3 regions of the Ideonella lacteola genome follow, and region 1 is predicted to be linked to each of the others. Evidence: predicted binding sites of a transcription regulator. Region 1 holds the regulator's gene; each other region holds the start of a gene.
What was found. The regulator FliA, encoded in region 1, starts transcription of late flagellar genes. The targets are predictions, from matches to a motif close to CTAAAGTTTNNNNNNNNNNNGCCGNTA.
Positions count from the first base shown of each region.

Region 2: the regulator FliA is predicted to act here: its motif matches at 2,278-2,304, upstream of flgM (flagellar biosynthesis anti-sigma factor FlgM).
Region 3: the regulator FliA is predicted to act here: its motif matches at 2,443-2,469, upstream of AACH06_RS27905 (flagellin domain-containing protein).

Region 1 covers NZ_JBBUTG010000011.1:65,485-70,494, forward strand. The annotation lists gene flhF (flagellar biosynthesis GTPase FlhF) at 1-1,428, shown strand, start outside; gene AACH06_RS17300 (MinD/ParA family ATP-binding protein) at 1,443-2,249, shown strand; gene AACH06_RS17305 (RNA polymerase sigma factor FliA) at 2,276-2,989, shown strand; partial or broken gene AACH06_RS17310 (sigma factor-like helix-turn-helix DNA-binding protein) at 4,270-4,371, shown strand; gene AACH06_RS17315 (calcium-binding protein) at 4,391-5,010, opposite strand, start outside.
Region 2 covers NZ_JBBUTG010000032.1:14,250-19,259, reverse strand. The annotation lists gene AACH06_RS27790 (flagellar hook assembly protein FlgD) at 1-400, opposite strand, end outside; gene flgC (flagellar basal body rod protein FlgC) at 446-892, opposite strand; gene flgB (flagellar basal body rod protein FlgB) at 904-1,323, opposite strand; gene flgA (flagellar basal body P-ring formation chaperone FlgA) at 1,486-2,238, shown strand; gene flgM (flagellar biosynthesis anti-sigma factor FlgM) at 2,360-2,665, shown strand; gene AACH06_RS27765 (hypothetical protein) at 2,794-3,204, shown strand; gene AACH06_RS27760 (AraC family transcriptional regulator) at 3,384-4,328, shown strand; gene flgG (flagellar basal-body rod protein FlgG) at 4,443-5,010, shown strand, end outside.
Region 3 covers NZ_JBBUTG010000032.1:38,139-43,148, reverse strand. The annotation lists gene AACH06_RS27915 (glycosyltransferase) at 71-1,174, opposite strand; gene AACH06_RS27910 (flagellin N-terminal helical domain-containing protein) at 1,439-2,284, shown strand; gene AACH06_RS27905 (flagellin domain-containing protein) at 2,637-3,482, shown strand; gene AACH06_RS27900 (flagellin N-terminal helical domain-containing protein) at 3,829-4,677, shown strand; gene fliD (flagellar filament capping protein FliD) at 4,856-5,010, shown strand, end outside.

The DNA of each region.
Region 1 (5,010 bases):
ACCGCCCCGACGGTGAGCGCCCCACGCGCCGCCGGCCGGCAGGCCGCCCCTTCGGGCCGCGAAAGCCTGGCCGCTCGCGTCGAGCGCCAGAACGCCCAGCCCGCCGCCACTGGCAGCCGGCGCATCGCGCCTGAGGTGCAGCAGGACGTTGAGCAGATGGCGATGAGCACGCTGTCGTTCCAGGACTATGTGCGCGAGCGCATGCTCAAGCGCCGCCAGGCAGCCCTCGGCCAAGACGACATCGGCAGCCCCGCCGTACCGGCCGACTACCAGCCGACCCCGTCACGGCCGGCCAGCCGCGCCACGGCGCCGGAAGCCTCGGCACGCCGCCCCGCGGCCCGTGCACCCGAAACCCGCGGCGCCGAATCACGCCTGCAAGAGCGCTACGACGACCCGCGCGAGCCCCTGGCCGAGCCGCGCGACTTCGCGGTGCCTGCGTTGTCCACGGTGCCGTCGCACGATGAGGTGAACACCCGTCGCGACCAGCAGGACATGATGAACGAGCTGCGCTCGATGAAGGGCCTCATCGAAGAGCGCTTCGGCGCCCTGGCCTTCATGGAGAAACTGCAGCGCGAGCCGCGCCAGGCCCTGCTCGCGCAGAAGCTGCTGGACGCGGGCTTCTCGCCCGGCCTGATCCGCAAGCTGGTCGACGCCCTGCCCGCCAGCGCCGCCGACGAGACCGTCTGGGCCACCAACGTGCTGGAGCGCAACCTGCTCGCCGGCGACAGCGAGCCGCCGCTCGAAGAACAAGGCGGCGTGTTCGCGCTGATCGGCTCCACCGGCGTGGGCAAGACCACCTCCACCGCCAAGCTCGCCGCGGCCTTCGCCACCCAATATGGCGCCGCCAACCTCGGCCTGATCACGCTGGACGCCTACCGCGTCGGCGCGCACGAACAACTGCGCACCTACGGCCGCATCCTCGGCGTGCCGGTGCACACCGCCCACGACCGGGCGTCGTTGGAAGACCTGCTGGAGCTGCTGTCCGGCAAGAAGATGGTGCTGATCGACACCGCCGGCATGGCCCAGCGCGACAGCCGCACCCGCGAGCTGCTGGACATGCTGAGCCACCGCTCGATCCAGCGTCTGCTGGTGGTCGACGCCTCGGCCCAGGGCGAGACGATCGACGAAGTCATCACCAACTGGCGCGCCGCCCAATGCAAGGGTGTGGTGCTGTCGAAGATCGACGAGGCGGTGAAGCTCGCCCCGGCGCTGGACGCGCTGATCCGCCACAAGCTGAAGGTGCTGGGCGTGGCCAACGGCCAGCGCGTGCCCGAAGACTGGCATCGCCTGTCGGCCAATGCACTGGTGCAGCGTGCAATGCGCGCGCCCACGCACTCGGCCTGGAAGCTCGAGGCCGAAGACGTGCAGCTGGTGTTCTCGTCATCGCAGCGCGGCGGCGGTCGCTCGGGCGCCTCGCTTCGGATCTGAGCCGGAAGACCTCGATGCGTTCGACCTACCCCACCTACGAAGACGCCTCCACGCCGGCCGACCAGGCCGACGGCCTGCGCCGGCTGTTCGCATCGGGCCGTCGCCAGCGCCTGGTGCCGGTCGCGTTCAACGCCCATGTCGATTGCACGCCGATCCTGCTGGAGCGGCTGGCCGGCGCGTTCACCGAGCTCGGAGCGCACACGCTGGTCGTCGATGCGGCGGACAGTGCACCGCGCGCCAATGCGATGGCCGAGGTGGATCTCGCAGCCGCCATCGAAACACTCGGCCCCAACATGAGCTACCTCGCCGCGCGCGGCCTGCCGCTGCGGCACGTGAACAGCCGGGGCTCTTGTGAAGCCTGGCTGAACGCGGTCGAACAGGCCGCCCCGCAAGCCGATGTGGTGCTGCTGCATGCCAACGCCAGAGACCTGGTTCGGCTGCTGGGCCGGCGCGAGGTGCGCACCGTGCTCACCACCACGCTCGACCCGGCCAGCCTCACCGACGCCTACACCTCGATGAAGCTGCTGGCGCAGCGCTCGGGGCTGATGACCTTCGATCTGCTCACCGGCATGGCCGGGGCGCCGCGCGCCGCCCAACGCATCGCCGAGCGCCTGGCGGACACGGCCGACAGCTTCCTCGGCACGGTCGTGCGCGAGGCCGTCTGGCTCGACAAGCGCGAGCCCGCCACCTCACCCGCCACGCCGGCCCTCGCCCGCCTGGCAGCCAACCAGTTGCTCGATCCCGAAGCGCCGGACACCGGCTTCGGCCTCGCCCCGCTGACCCTCGGATCGGCGGGTGCGCACGATCCGCAAGCCTTCTGATTGACACGTTCCCTCGGAGACCGCCCATGTACACCGCCAACGGCCGCCCAGACGCCAACGCGATGCTCAAGCAGTACAGCCCGCTGGTGCGGCGACTTGCGCACCAGATGATCGCCAAGCTCCCCGCGAACGTCGAGATCGACGACCTGATCCAGGTCGGGATGATCGGCCTGCACGACGCGCTCGGCCGCTTCGACACCGAGCAGGGCGTGCAGTTCGAGACCTTCGCCACCCAACGCATCCGAGGTGCCATGCTCGACGAGCTGCGCGGCAGCGACTGGATGAGCCGCGGCAACCGGCGCCAGCAGCGCGAGATCGAAGCGGCCGTGCACAAGCTCGAACAGATCTACGGCCGCGCGCCGCAGGAAAGCGAGATCGCCAAGGAAATGGGCGTCTCGCTCACCGAATACCAGGACACGCTGACCAAGGTGCGCGGCACGCAGCTGGTGTACCTGGAAGACATGGTGGGCGACGAAGGGGGCGACGAGTTCCTGGACCGCCACGTGGCCAACGAAGAGGCCAATCCGCTGGCCCAGCTGCAAGACCACCGGATGCGCGAGGCGCTGGTCGATGCCATCAAGAAACTGCCTGAACGCGAGCAGTACGTGATGAGCATGTACTACGAGCACGACATGAACCTCAAGGAGATCGCCGCCGTGCTGGGCGTGACCGAGTCTCGGGTGTGCCAGCTGCACAGCCAGTCGATCGCACGGCTGCGGGTGAAGTTGCGGGAGTGGTGATGATTGGCGCCAAGAGCCGCTGTCCGTCATCGGCACTTCGCCTGAAATGAAAGACGCCTCCCGAGGGAGGCGTTTTCGTTGGCGCGTGGATGAACCCTAGCGCGGCGTCAGCACAAAGGCTGTCCGCAGGAAGGGTTCCCGGTAGCCTGTGACCAGGATCTGCCCGTTGTCTAGGATGTCGTTGGCGGACTCGAATTCGAACGAGCCGGCAAGCCCGCATGCATTGCCAACCAGGCCGGTCAGCTTCAGCGGCTGTTGGTGCAAGCCCGTCCAGAGCACCGCCGCGGTCCCCGCACTCGTTGACATGCTGCCGACAATCGATCCGCTTTCGTTGATGTGCAAGGCGACGCTCTCGCCAGCATCGGCATCCACGCTCAGCATGACAGGTTTGTCGTTCAGCCAGGCCACGGCCTGCCCATTGCGCTGTCCGACGACCGTGCCGGCGCGATTGACGCCCCTGGCCACCGACCCGTCGAGCTCGGTGATGCGTCCCTTGGCGTCCCAGCGAACGGCGACATCAGAGCCTTCACCCAGCACCCGGATGCTGCTGCCGACGACGACGTTGTCGTCGTTGATGAACAGAGCGGTGGACGGTGTCTGGCCCTGCCCCGTCAGGGAGCCCAGCGAAGGCAGGTTGACGGCCTTTCCATCGCGCCAAAGGACGGCGTAGGTCATGCCATCAATGAAGTTCCAGCCGACGATGCGACCCTTGTTGTTGATCGACATAGCCTCGCCAGTCCGCCAGTCACCGCTGGTCAGCATGGGCAGCTGCGTCGAGGACCCGGCCTGCCACAGGTAAGGCTTGCGTTCACCGTCACATTGATCGCATTGGGGGCTGGCGGCACCAACGACCTGGCCGCGGTCATTCAGGTCCCAGGCCTGCGAGCTGGCCATGCCTTCGATATCGGCGGCCAGGTTCTTCGGCGCCCGGTCATGCTGCTTCCACAGTGCCGCAGCATCGCCGGAGAAGCCCTTGATCGGGAATGTGGCCTGTCCGGCGACATGGCCCTTGTTGTTCATCGCCCAAGCGGCCGAACGCGGTTCGCTGCCCTTGGCCGGCAGCGCTTCGCAGTCGTAGACCACCGCGTGTACTGGTGCCGCGAAGATGGTCAACAAACCGACCGCCGTCCAGGCGCGTGCACTCATCAATAGGCTCAAAGTTTCTATCCCTCGATCATTTTTGTGAGCTTGAAAGTGTAGCTGCATGACCCTGACGAGAATCGCCTGCGCACCAGGCGTCGCCGAATCGCAGGTTTGACGACGACTCCTTCGCGGGCACCGTCGAGGAGATCGCCGCTGTGCTGGGCGTGAGCGAGTCTCGGGTGTGCCAGCTGCACAGCCAGTCGATCGCACGGCTGCGGGTGAAGTTGCGGGAGTGGTGAACCCCCGCATGGCCGCGCCTCAAACCATGTAGTGCCCATCCTGAGGCATCCACCATGCCTCTGGCGACCCACGGTGGCCGCCGTCCGCACCCATCCAGGCAGCCATGGCCAGATCGATGGCCTGATGGCTCGCCATGGCCGGCGCAGGCTCCCACGGCGCGAGCTGCTCCGCCGTCGACGTGCCGCTGGTTTGGAGTTGATCGGCCGTCCACTGCGAGAACACCGAATCTGAAATGACGGCAACCAAGCGAAGCTCGCCGGCATCGAGCGCCTCGTTGCCGTCGTCGACGGCGTCGCTGCCCACGTAAAGGTAGACCTCGCCCGACGAACCGCTGGCGCCGTTGTGCACCAGCACGGCTTGCCCCTTTTGCGCCTCGAACCGGCTGCCGGCCAGCAAGGCTGCCACATCGTCGGTGCTCGGCGGGTGGTCGAAGATGGCCTCGAAACTCAGCACGTTCTGGCCGCTGGTCTGCACCGGGCCCGTCAGCGGATCGAAGTCGTCGCCCGCGTTGGGCTGGCCGTCGATCACGGTCGCGCCTTCGGCCCCGAAGAACAGGCTCAGGTCGATCACGTCATGGTTGTTCGCCGCCCGGGTGCTGAAGTCGTGGACGTGGTCCACGCCGTCGATGGCGGCGCCAC
Region 2 (5,010 bases), on a different contig from region 1:
TGCCCGAGCTGTTGAGGATCTCGATCTTGACGTCCTTCGCGGCGCCGCTCAGCTCGAAGCCGCCATCGCCCTTGCCATCTTGAACCCGCAGCGTGTTGCCCTCGATGGCGACATCGTGGCCGATCAGCGCTGCGCTCTGCATGGCCTGCAGCTGAACGAACTGGCTGTTCAAGCCATTGACGGTGGTGTTGAGCTTCTCCAGCCCCGAGACGGTGCTGATCTGCGCCATCTGGGTGGTGACCTGCGCGTTGTCCATCGGATTCAGCGGGTCCTGGTTCTGCATCTGCGCCACCAGCAGCTTCATGAAGCGGTCGGATTGCTCGGCAGCACTGGTCGCCGCGTTGCTGACGTTGTTGGCCGTGGTCTGGCTGCTCTGGGTGTTGCTGACGGCGGTGGTCATGGCGCGGGGTGTCCGTGGTCGGTGGGGGCGTCGCCGGCGGTGGCGTCAGCCTTGGCCCAGTTGCAGGGTCTTCTGCAGCAAGGTCTTCGCGGTGTTCATCACCTCGATGTTGTTCTGGTACGAGCGCGAGGCCGAGATCATGTTGACCATCTCCTCGACGGCATTGACGTTGCTGAAGGTCACGTAGCCCTCTGCGTCGGCGGCAGGGTGGCCGGGCTGGTGCACCTTGCGGCCGGGCGTCTGGTCTTCGGTGATCGTCGAGACGCGCACGCCGGCGCTGCCATCGACCGGGTTGCCCGGGTCCGCCCCGGCGGCGCTACCCGAGGCGCCCATCAGCATCGTCTGGAAGACCACCTGACGGGCCTTGTAGGCCTGGCCGTCGGGCCCGGCCACGCTGTCGGCATTGGCCAGGTTGGAAGCGACCACGTTCAGGCGCTGGCTTTGCGCGCTGACAGCGCTGCCGGAAATGTCGAAGACCTTGAACATGCTCATGGCAGGACTCCTCAGCCTTGGCTAGGGCTCTTCATCGCATCCAGCATTTCGCGGACATGACCGTTGATGAACCGCAGCGTGGCCTCGTACTTCACCGAGTTCTCCGCAAAGCTGGCGCGCTCGCGGTCCATGTCGACGCTGTTGCTGTCCAGGTTCGTCTGGCTTGGCGTGGCATACCGCAGCGTGGCTTGCTCGATGGTGGCGCCGCCCGGCAGCGCCATGTGGCCGCGTTCGGTGGTCGCCATCTGGCTGGCGGCGGGCAGCCGGCCCGTGGCGGCCTGCAAGGCGGTGGTGAAATCCATCTCGCGGGCCTGGTAGCCCGGCGTGTCGGCGTTGGCGATGTTGCTGGCAATCACCCGTTGGCGCTCGGCGCGCAGCGTCAGGGCCTGGGCATGGAAGTCCAGCTTCTGGGTCAGGCGGTTGACGTTCATGGCGAGGCACCCTTCAGATTCGTCGCGGTGGGCCGATAAACAGACACGACGCCGCGTTCGCCGATTGTGAAAGTCGGCCCTGGCCGCAAAGCGTCGAATAGCACCCGGCCCCACCCCCATTTCGTGCCTTGGCGCGGGCAGGGCTTGCCTACAGTCACGGGCATGAAGCCTTTTGCCTTCCCGTTCACCCTGCGTTCGTCCCGGCCGTGCCTGGCCGTCTTGGCGGTCGCGACATGGGCGGGCTGTGCCTGGGGCCAGGAAGCGAGCGCTGCGGCCGCGGCGCCCGAGTGGTCGGCCATCGGTGCCCAGGTGCAGAAAATGGCCCGCGACAGCGCCGGCCGCGCAGGCCTGCCTGATGCCCGCGTCGAAGTGGAAGTGGGTTCGCTGGACCCTCGGTTGAAGCTTGCGCCATGTCAGCGCATCGAACCCTATCTGCCCACGGGGCTGCCGGTGTGGGGGCGCACCCGCATCGGCCTGAAATGCACCCAGGGCACCAAGCTGTGGAATGTGACACTGCCGATCACCGTGCGGGTCTGGTCACGGTCGCTCGTCACCCAGGCTGCCTTGCCGGCCGGAACGGTGCTGGAACCGGGGCATTTCACCGAAGCCGAGGTCGATCTGGCAGCCGCGCCCGGGGCGCCGATCGGCCAGCCAGGGCTCGCTGTGGGGCGCACACTGGCGCGGTCGCTGCCCGCCGGTGCGGCGCTGCGTGTCAGCGACTTGAAGGCCCGCCAGTGGTTTGCGGCCGGTGAAACCGTGCGGGTCGTGGCCGTCGGCCCCGGCTGGCAGGTGGTGACCGAGGGTGAAGCGATGAATCCCGGGCTGGAAGGGCAGACGGTGCGGGTGCGCGTCGAGTCCGGCCGCCTGCTGCAGGGCCGCCCGGTGGGCGACCGACAGGTGGAGGTGGCGCTTTGAGCCCGGCTCGATGTGCTTTGATGCCCGTGAAAAATAGTCCTAAAGTTCCGTCGGGCACTGTCGAAACCCGATCCATGCCGAAAGTTCCCGCCCGGGCCGTTTCGGATTCCAGGAGAGCACCATGAAAATCGGTTCGTTCGAAAACAAGGCGGCGGTGGCGCCGATGCAGAACGATCGCAAGTCTGGCAGTGCAGAAAAGACTGGCGGCACCGCTGCCAGCGATGCTGCACAGCCCAGCGCGACCGTCAGCATCTCGTCGGCCGCCAGCTTGATGAGCAGTGTCGACAACGATGGCACCTTCGATGCCGAGAAGGTCGCACGGATGGCGCAGGCCATTCGCGACGGCAAGTTCGAGGTCCATCCCGAGGCCATCGCCGACAAGCTGATCGCCAACACGCAAGAAATCTTGCGCAAGTATTCGTCTTGATCGCTTGAAGACGTGGCGGCTCGTCGACCCGCGAGCCGCCTGAGTGACTGTCACCCCGGCCGGTACGCGCTTGGCGCGACGGCGGGGCCGATTCACCCTGGCCGCGCGCCACAGCACCTTGCCGCACCATGCTGAGCTCTCCCGCCGAACAGAACGCGCTGCGCCAGACCTCCGACCTGGAGAACGCCTTGACGGCCGTGGAGGCCCGCCTGGCCGAATTGGCCGAGGCGCTGAAAAACCGCGACGCCGACAGCACCGAGATCGCCTCGACAGCGCTGCACCGCGCCTTGCTGGCCGCGGTGGACCATTCCACCCGCGCAGCCCGCAACGGAGGCATGCCCCCCGCGTTGCGCCGTCGCCTCGCGATGGCCGGCGGCCAGGTGGCAGCGCTGCGCGAGGCCATCGCCCGCGCTTCGGCCTCGCTGGACAAATCCATCGAGATCCTGCTGCCCGAAGCGGGGGCCGCCAAGGCCGCCACCGGTTACGGTGCGCAGGGCAACCCGTGGCGAGCCGCGTCGAGCGGCGTGGCAGAAGCCTGACTGCTTCGGCCGACTGGGGCGTACCGGTTCCATGGGGAACCGCGGCCTCGCCCGGTGGCCCTCTTACCCGAACTCCAGCTGGCCTGGCTTGAACGAAAGCGACATCGGCTGTCGCCCGGGGCCCACGTGTGGCACCCGCCGGCCGAGTGGAGGCGGTGCCGCTTTTAAACTGCGCAGCCATGGAGACCGCCGAGACCCTTACATCGGCCCGCTGTCCTGATCCATTGACACGGGCGCCGCGCTGGGGCGGCGACGATTCACCCACGCGGGGCCGTCTCCTGCTGCCGCCCGCGGCGCTGCAAGGCGCGATCGTGGCGATGATCGGCCGCGACACGGCAGCAGAAGGCATCCAGCTCAGCGATGCCCAGCGCATGACGCACTTCCCTGCCTCGGTGTTGCTCAGCCTGAGCTGGTACCAGGGGCTGCGCTCCGGCCGAATCCATGGTGCCGGCGATGCAGCTCAGTGGCAGCCCTTCGGCTCTGACATGGTGGTCACCGGCAGCCAGTCGGAGCCATCGTCCTTCTGGACGCCCGATCACGGGCGCGGCTGCCTGATCTGCTTCACCGCCGATGTGGCGCAGCACCTGTTCGGCATCGATCCGGCGACCGTCATCGACCGGCACTTGCCCGCTGACGAGGTGATGGACAGCTCCTGGCGGCCGATGTTCGACGAACTGCTGGCCACCCGGAGTGATGCCGAATCGATGGCCGTGGTGCGGCGCCACGTCGCGCCGCGCTGGCAGGCGGTGCTGGGGCGCTCCGGCTCGACACCGTCGTTGCGACAGGTCGGTCGCCAATGGGTGAACCGCCTGGCCTGGCAGGCCAATGAATGGCGCCGGGGGCAGAGCCCGCGGCAGGTTGAGCGGCGCATCAAGTCGTACAGCGGACGGTCGCTGCGCGATTGGGAGACGCTGGTGCGCACCGAAGGCCTGTTCTTCTCGGCCCGCTCCCGCCATGAAGCTGGCGAGCCCTTCGACTGGGCCGCGCTGGCGCAGGACGAAGGCTTCTCCGACCAGTCTCACCTGATCCGGATCTGCCGTCGCATCTGTGGCTTCACGCCGTCGGAGTTCGCGCACCGCTTCGTGCACGACGAGTCGTTCTGGGTCTATCGACTCTGGGTGTAGGCCCCTGCGTCGGCCGGCTGCCGCATCAGGCGGCCAAAGCCCCTTCTTTTCGGCGGCTTGGCGCCCTCAAGCCCGGCGGATCATCGGCGTGAAGTACACCGGGAGCTCACGCTCATGATTCGCTCGCTCTGGATATCGAAGACCGGGATGGAAGCCCAGCAAACCCAGCTGGACCACATCTCGAACAACCTGGCCAATGTCGCCACCAGCGGCTACAAGCGGGCCCATGCGCAGTTCGAGGATCTGATCTATCAGAACCTGCGCCAGTCCGGGGCGGCCAGCTCGGAACAGACCCAGTTGCCCACCGGCCTGCAGGTCGGGCTCGGCACCCGTGCGGTGGCCACCGCGCGCAACTTCACCCAGGGCAACCTGCAGCAAAGCGGCGGGAACCTGGATGTCGCCATCAAGGGCAACGGCTTCTTCCAGATCACGACGCCCGATGGCGGCACTGCCTACACGCGCGATGGCTCGTTCCAGCTCGATGCCCAGGGCCAGATCGTCACCAATGCCGGCTACCTCGTGCAGCCGGGCATCACCATTCCCGCCACCGCGCAAAGCGTGACCATCGCACCCGATGGCACGGTGACGGTGGCGCTGCCCGGCCAGGCCCAGCCGCAGGCGGTGGGCCAGTTGCAGATTGCGTCGTTCATCAACCCGGGCGGCCTCGAGCCCCGCGGTGGCA
Region 3 (5,010 bases), on a different contig from region 1:
TGTAGGCGGCGCCGGTTTCGGGCCAGGCTGCGAAAAAGCGGGCCAGGGCCGCGCAATTCGCACTTGCAGATCAGGCCTTCGTGAGGCGCCGGTACTCGGCGGCCGTGTCGGGCTGGCCCAGGGTGTCGTACAGCAGCGCCAGGTTGCTGGCGGCCAGGTGGCTGCCCCGGCCGGCGACGGCACCTTCCAGCTCGGGCCGCTCGCCGATCGCCAGGCAGCGTTGCCAGGCGGTTTCGATCATCGGCACCAGTTCGCTCGCGCGATCGGGCGCGTCGGCGGCCCAGTCCAGCAGCAGATCGCCCAAGGCGAAGAAGAAGTCGGGCGAGTCGCTCCATCGGGCCAGCCCGGCCTCGGCGCGCATCAAGGCCTCGGGGTGGCGACGCGTGCACTTCAGGGCGTGCAGGCTGCGCACCGTCAGGTCGTGCATCCAGGCAGGCGCGGGCGCGTCGGCTTCGGACGTGGCCGCGGCCAGCAAGGCCTCTGCGCGATCGAAGCAACCCAGGGCCTCCTCGTAGCGCTGGTAAACATCGTGATCCTTGCCGAGCTGATACCAGGCGTAGGCATCCCCCGGCCGATTGGCCACGTCGCGTTCGAGCAGCCGCCGGTTGCGCCCGGCCTTGGTCTTCAAGGCCTCGTGGCGATAGCCGTCGTGGCCGAAGCTGATTGGCATCCGGCGAACAGGGTGCTGGTGTTGCGGTTGCTCATGCACCCGGCCGGCATAGCGCACCGGCCCGGGCAGCACCCGGCTGATCCAGCTGGTGACCTGCTGTTCTGCGGCACCATGGTCGTCCACGCTGTCGATGCGGACGGCCCCGACGACATCTGGCGCGAGCTGTCGCAGGCCATCCAATGCGTCGGCGCCTTCGACCAGCCATTCGTCGGCGTCGATCACCACATGCCAGTCGGCGCCAGCGGCATCGAGCGCCGCGTTGCGCGCGGCCGAGAAGTCGTCGACCCATTCAAAGTGTTCGACACGGGCGCCTGCCGCTTGGGCCAGCCGAACGGTGTCGTCGGTCGATCCGGTGTCCAACACGAGCACCTCGTCGACATAAGGCAGCACGCTGGCCAGCGCTCGGCCGATTCGTTCGGCTTCGTTGCGCACGATCATCACCGCGGCCACGCGGAAGCGGCGCGGTGCGCAGCTCTGCACAGGCGGCACGGGTGCGTGGCTCATGCGCGCACTTTAGATATATGGCGGCGGCGGCATCGGCCGATAAGACAGAACTTGGCGGCGTGTCTTTCGCTGCCGCCGGCGCTCGCCGGCCTGGCTTGACCCACCCCCGGCAAGTCAATCGATCGATAAGCGGGCAAAAAAAGGCTCAAGTCTTTCGATCAAGGCTCCGAAAAGCAAATCACGGCCCCAACCACTTTCTAACGGGGGCGCAACCAAGACCCGGTAAGGGTCAGCTTTCGGAACCCCCGTGAAGGAGTAACTCACATGTCATCCGTCATCAATACCAACGTCGGCTCGTTGACCGCTCAGCGCAACCTGTCGGCTTCGCAAGCCTCGCTGGCTCAGACGATGCAACGTCTGTCTTCGGGCCTGCGCATCAACTCTGCCAAGGACGACGCCGCCGGCCTCGCCATCGCCGAACGCATGAACGCGCAAGTGCGCGGCATGAATGTGGCGATCCGCAACGCCAACGACGGCATCTCGCTGGCGCAAACCGCGGAAGGCGCCCTCTCGAAGGTGGGCGACGCGCTGCAACGCATGCGTGAACTGGCGGTGCAGGCCCGCAACGCCACGAACTCCAGCTCGGACAAGGACTCGCTGAACAAGGAGTTCTCGGAGCTTCAGTCTGAAATCACCCGCGTGCTGGGCGGCACGAGCTTCAACGGCAAGAAGGTGCTCGGCGCGGACGCCACGACGCTGACCTTCCAGATCGGCGCCAACACGACGGCCGACGACACCGTCTCGATCACCACCGAAGACATGACGGCCAACTCCGACATCACGGCGGTGACCGGAACGACCGCGGTGATCGATGCCACGGCGACTTCGGGCGACATTGCCACGGTGATCGACAACATCGACACGGCGATCGACACGATCAACGACCAGCGCGCCACCTTCGGTGCCAGCCAGGGCCGCTTCGACGCGATCATCTCGAACCTGCAACAGTCGGTGGAGGCGCAGAGTGCGGCACGAAGCCGGATCATGGATGCGGACTTCGCGGCAGAAACAGCAAACCTGAGTCGAGCGCAGATATTGCAGCAGGCCGGCACAGCGATGGTGGCGCAGGCCAACTCGCAACCGCAGAGCGTGCTGTCCTTGCTTCGATGACCCAGCGGCCCGCGCCGAGTGAATAACGAGTGAGCGAGGCGCGACAGCGGGGGAAGAATTGGCGGTGAAACACACCGCAGTTCCAAAGATTCTTCCCCCGCTCGAGTGAGACAGCCCCCGGAACCCCCGGGTGCTGGCCCACCGAGGCAAAAAAACTCTCAAGGTTTCCCGAGTCCATTCCGATACCCAAACCAACAGGGCAAGCAATCACGCAAACCCTGCGGTCCGGTGAGATGACCACGGATCTGGCGGCATACAGGATGCCGACCGACTGGTGGGGCCCCGGCATTAGCGTGTATCGGACGCCGGTGCTTTACCGGAAGACTTTCGGAACCTTAGTGGAGTTATCAACATGCCTCAGACCATCAACACCAACGTCGCATCGCTGAATGCCCAGCGCAATCTGTCGATGTCGCAGTCGTCTCTCGCCACGTCGATGCAGCGCCTGTCTTCGGGCCTGCGCATCAATTCGGCCAAGGACGACGCCGCCGGCCTGGCCATCGCCGAGCGCATGAACGCGCAAGTGCGTGGCATGAACGTCGCCATCCGCAATGCCAACGACGGCATCTCGCTGGCGCAGACCGCTGAAGGCGCCCTCTCGAAGGTGGGCGACGCGCTGCAACGCATGCGTGAACTGGCGGTGCAGGCCCGCAACGCCACGAACTCGAGCTCGGACAAGGACTCTCTGAACAAGGAGTTCTCGGAGCTGCAATCTGAAATCACCCGCGTATTGGGTGGCACCACCTTCAACGGCAAGAAGGTGCTCGGTGCGGACGCGACCACGCTGACCTTCCAGATCGGCGCCAACACCACGGCCGATGACACGGTGAACCTCACCACCGAGGACATGACCGCCAACTCCGACATCACGGCGGTGACGGGCACGGCAGCCGTGATCGATTCGACGGCCACCACCGGCGACATCGCCACGGTGATCGACAACATCGACACGGCGATCGACACGATCAACGACCAGCGCGCCACCTTCGGTGCCACGCAGGGGCGGTTCGACGCGATCATTGCGAATCTGCAGCAGTCGGTCGAGGCGCAGAGTGCCGCCCGAAGCCGGATCATGGATGCCGACTTCGCGTCGGAGACGGCGAACATGAGTCGATCCCAGATACTGCAGCAGGCGGGCAGTGCGATGGTGGCGCAGGCCAACCAGTTGCCCCAGCAGGTGCTGAGCCTGCTTCGCTGAGGCCGCTCAAAGAGGCGCGGCGCGGCCCGCTGCGCCCACCCTTCCCAGATGCCCCCGCCGGCGCCGAGCCGACGGGGGCATCGTCATTTGGGGGCTTGAATTGGCGGGCTTAGGGGCTTCATTTCCCGGTATTGCAAGGGGTAAAGCCTCTTCAGAATTCGATCCAACGTCTTCAGCTGCCAAGCGAAGACGCGGTCCGACAAACACTGCCGAGACCAGGTTGCTCGAAGTGACCTCGATCGACGGTGAAGCGTGCCGGGCTTTGTGGAGGGGGCGGTTGTACGCCGCCTTTTCTGGATAGCCGGCAAGTTCGCCGGGCGTGGTCGACTTTTGAATAGGTGCTCACATGCCACAGACCATCAACACCAACCTTGCGTCGCTGAACGCGCAACGCAACTTGAACGCGTCTCAGACATCGCTGGCCACCGCCATGCAGCGCCTGTCGTCCGGTATGCGAGTGAACTCGGCCAAGGACGACGCCGCCGGCCTCGCCATCGCCGAGCGCATGAACGCACAAGTGCGCGGCATGAACGTCGCCATCCGCAATGCCAACGACGGCATCTCGCTGGCGCAGACCGCTGAAGGCGCCCTCTCCAAGGTGGGCGATGCGCTGCAACGCATGCGCGAACTGGCGATCCAGGCCCGCAACGCGACGAACTCCAGCTCGGACAAGGACTCGCTGAACAAGGAGTTCCAGGAACTGCAGTCGGAAATCGGCCGCGTGCTGGGCGGAACCACCTTCAACGGCAAGCACATCCTGGGCTCTGACGCGACGACGCTGACGTTCCAGATCGGTGCGAACACCACCGCCGATGACGTGATCAACATCACGACCGTCGACCTGACGACCGCCACCGACATCACGGCGGTCACCTCGACGACCGCGGCGATCGACGCCGCAGCGACGATCGGCGACATTGCCACGGTGATCGACAACATCGACCTGGCGATGGACAGCGTCAACAACACGCGGGCCACCTTCGGTGCCACCCAGAGCCGGTTCGACGCCATCATCTCCAACCTGCAACAGTCGGTGGAGAACCAGGCGGCCGCCCGAAGCCGGATCATGGATGCCGATTTCGCGGCGGAAACCGCGGCCATGAGTCGAGCGCAGATCTTGCAGCAGGCCGGCACCGCGATGGTGGCCCAGGCCAACACGCTGCCGCAGCAGGTCCTGCGCCTGCTCCAGGGTTGATGAATCAGCCCGGTCGACAGCCGGCCTGAACCGTTTTTGATGCGCGCCGCCGGCGCCCGAGGGATGCACCGATAGCGCCCCGGGTTCTTGCGGCGCGTTTTCATTCCTGGCCTGGCGCAGAGCGCTCAAGTTTTCGCGCCACCCGCCGATCACCCGTTCAGAACCCCAAGGAACCACCATGCCCACCATCAGCTCACTCGGCGTCGGCAGCGGCTTGCAGTCGGAAGCCATCATCTCGGCCCTCATGGGCGCCGAGCGAAAGCCGGTGGATTTGCTGGCGGCTGAAACCACTGGCATCAAGACGCAACTGTCTTCGGTGGGCAAGCTGCAGAG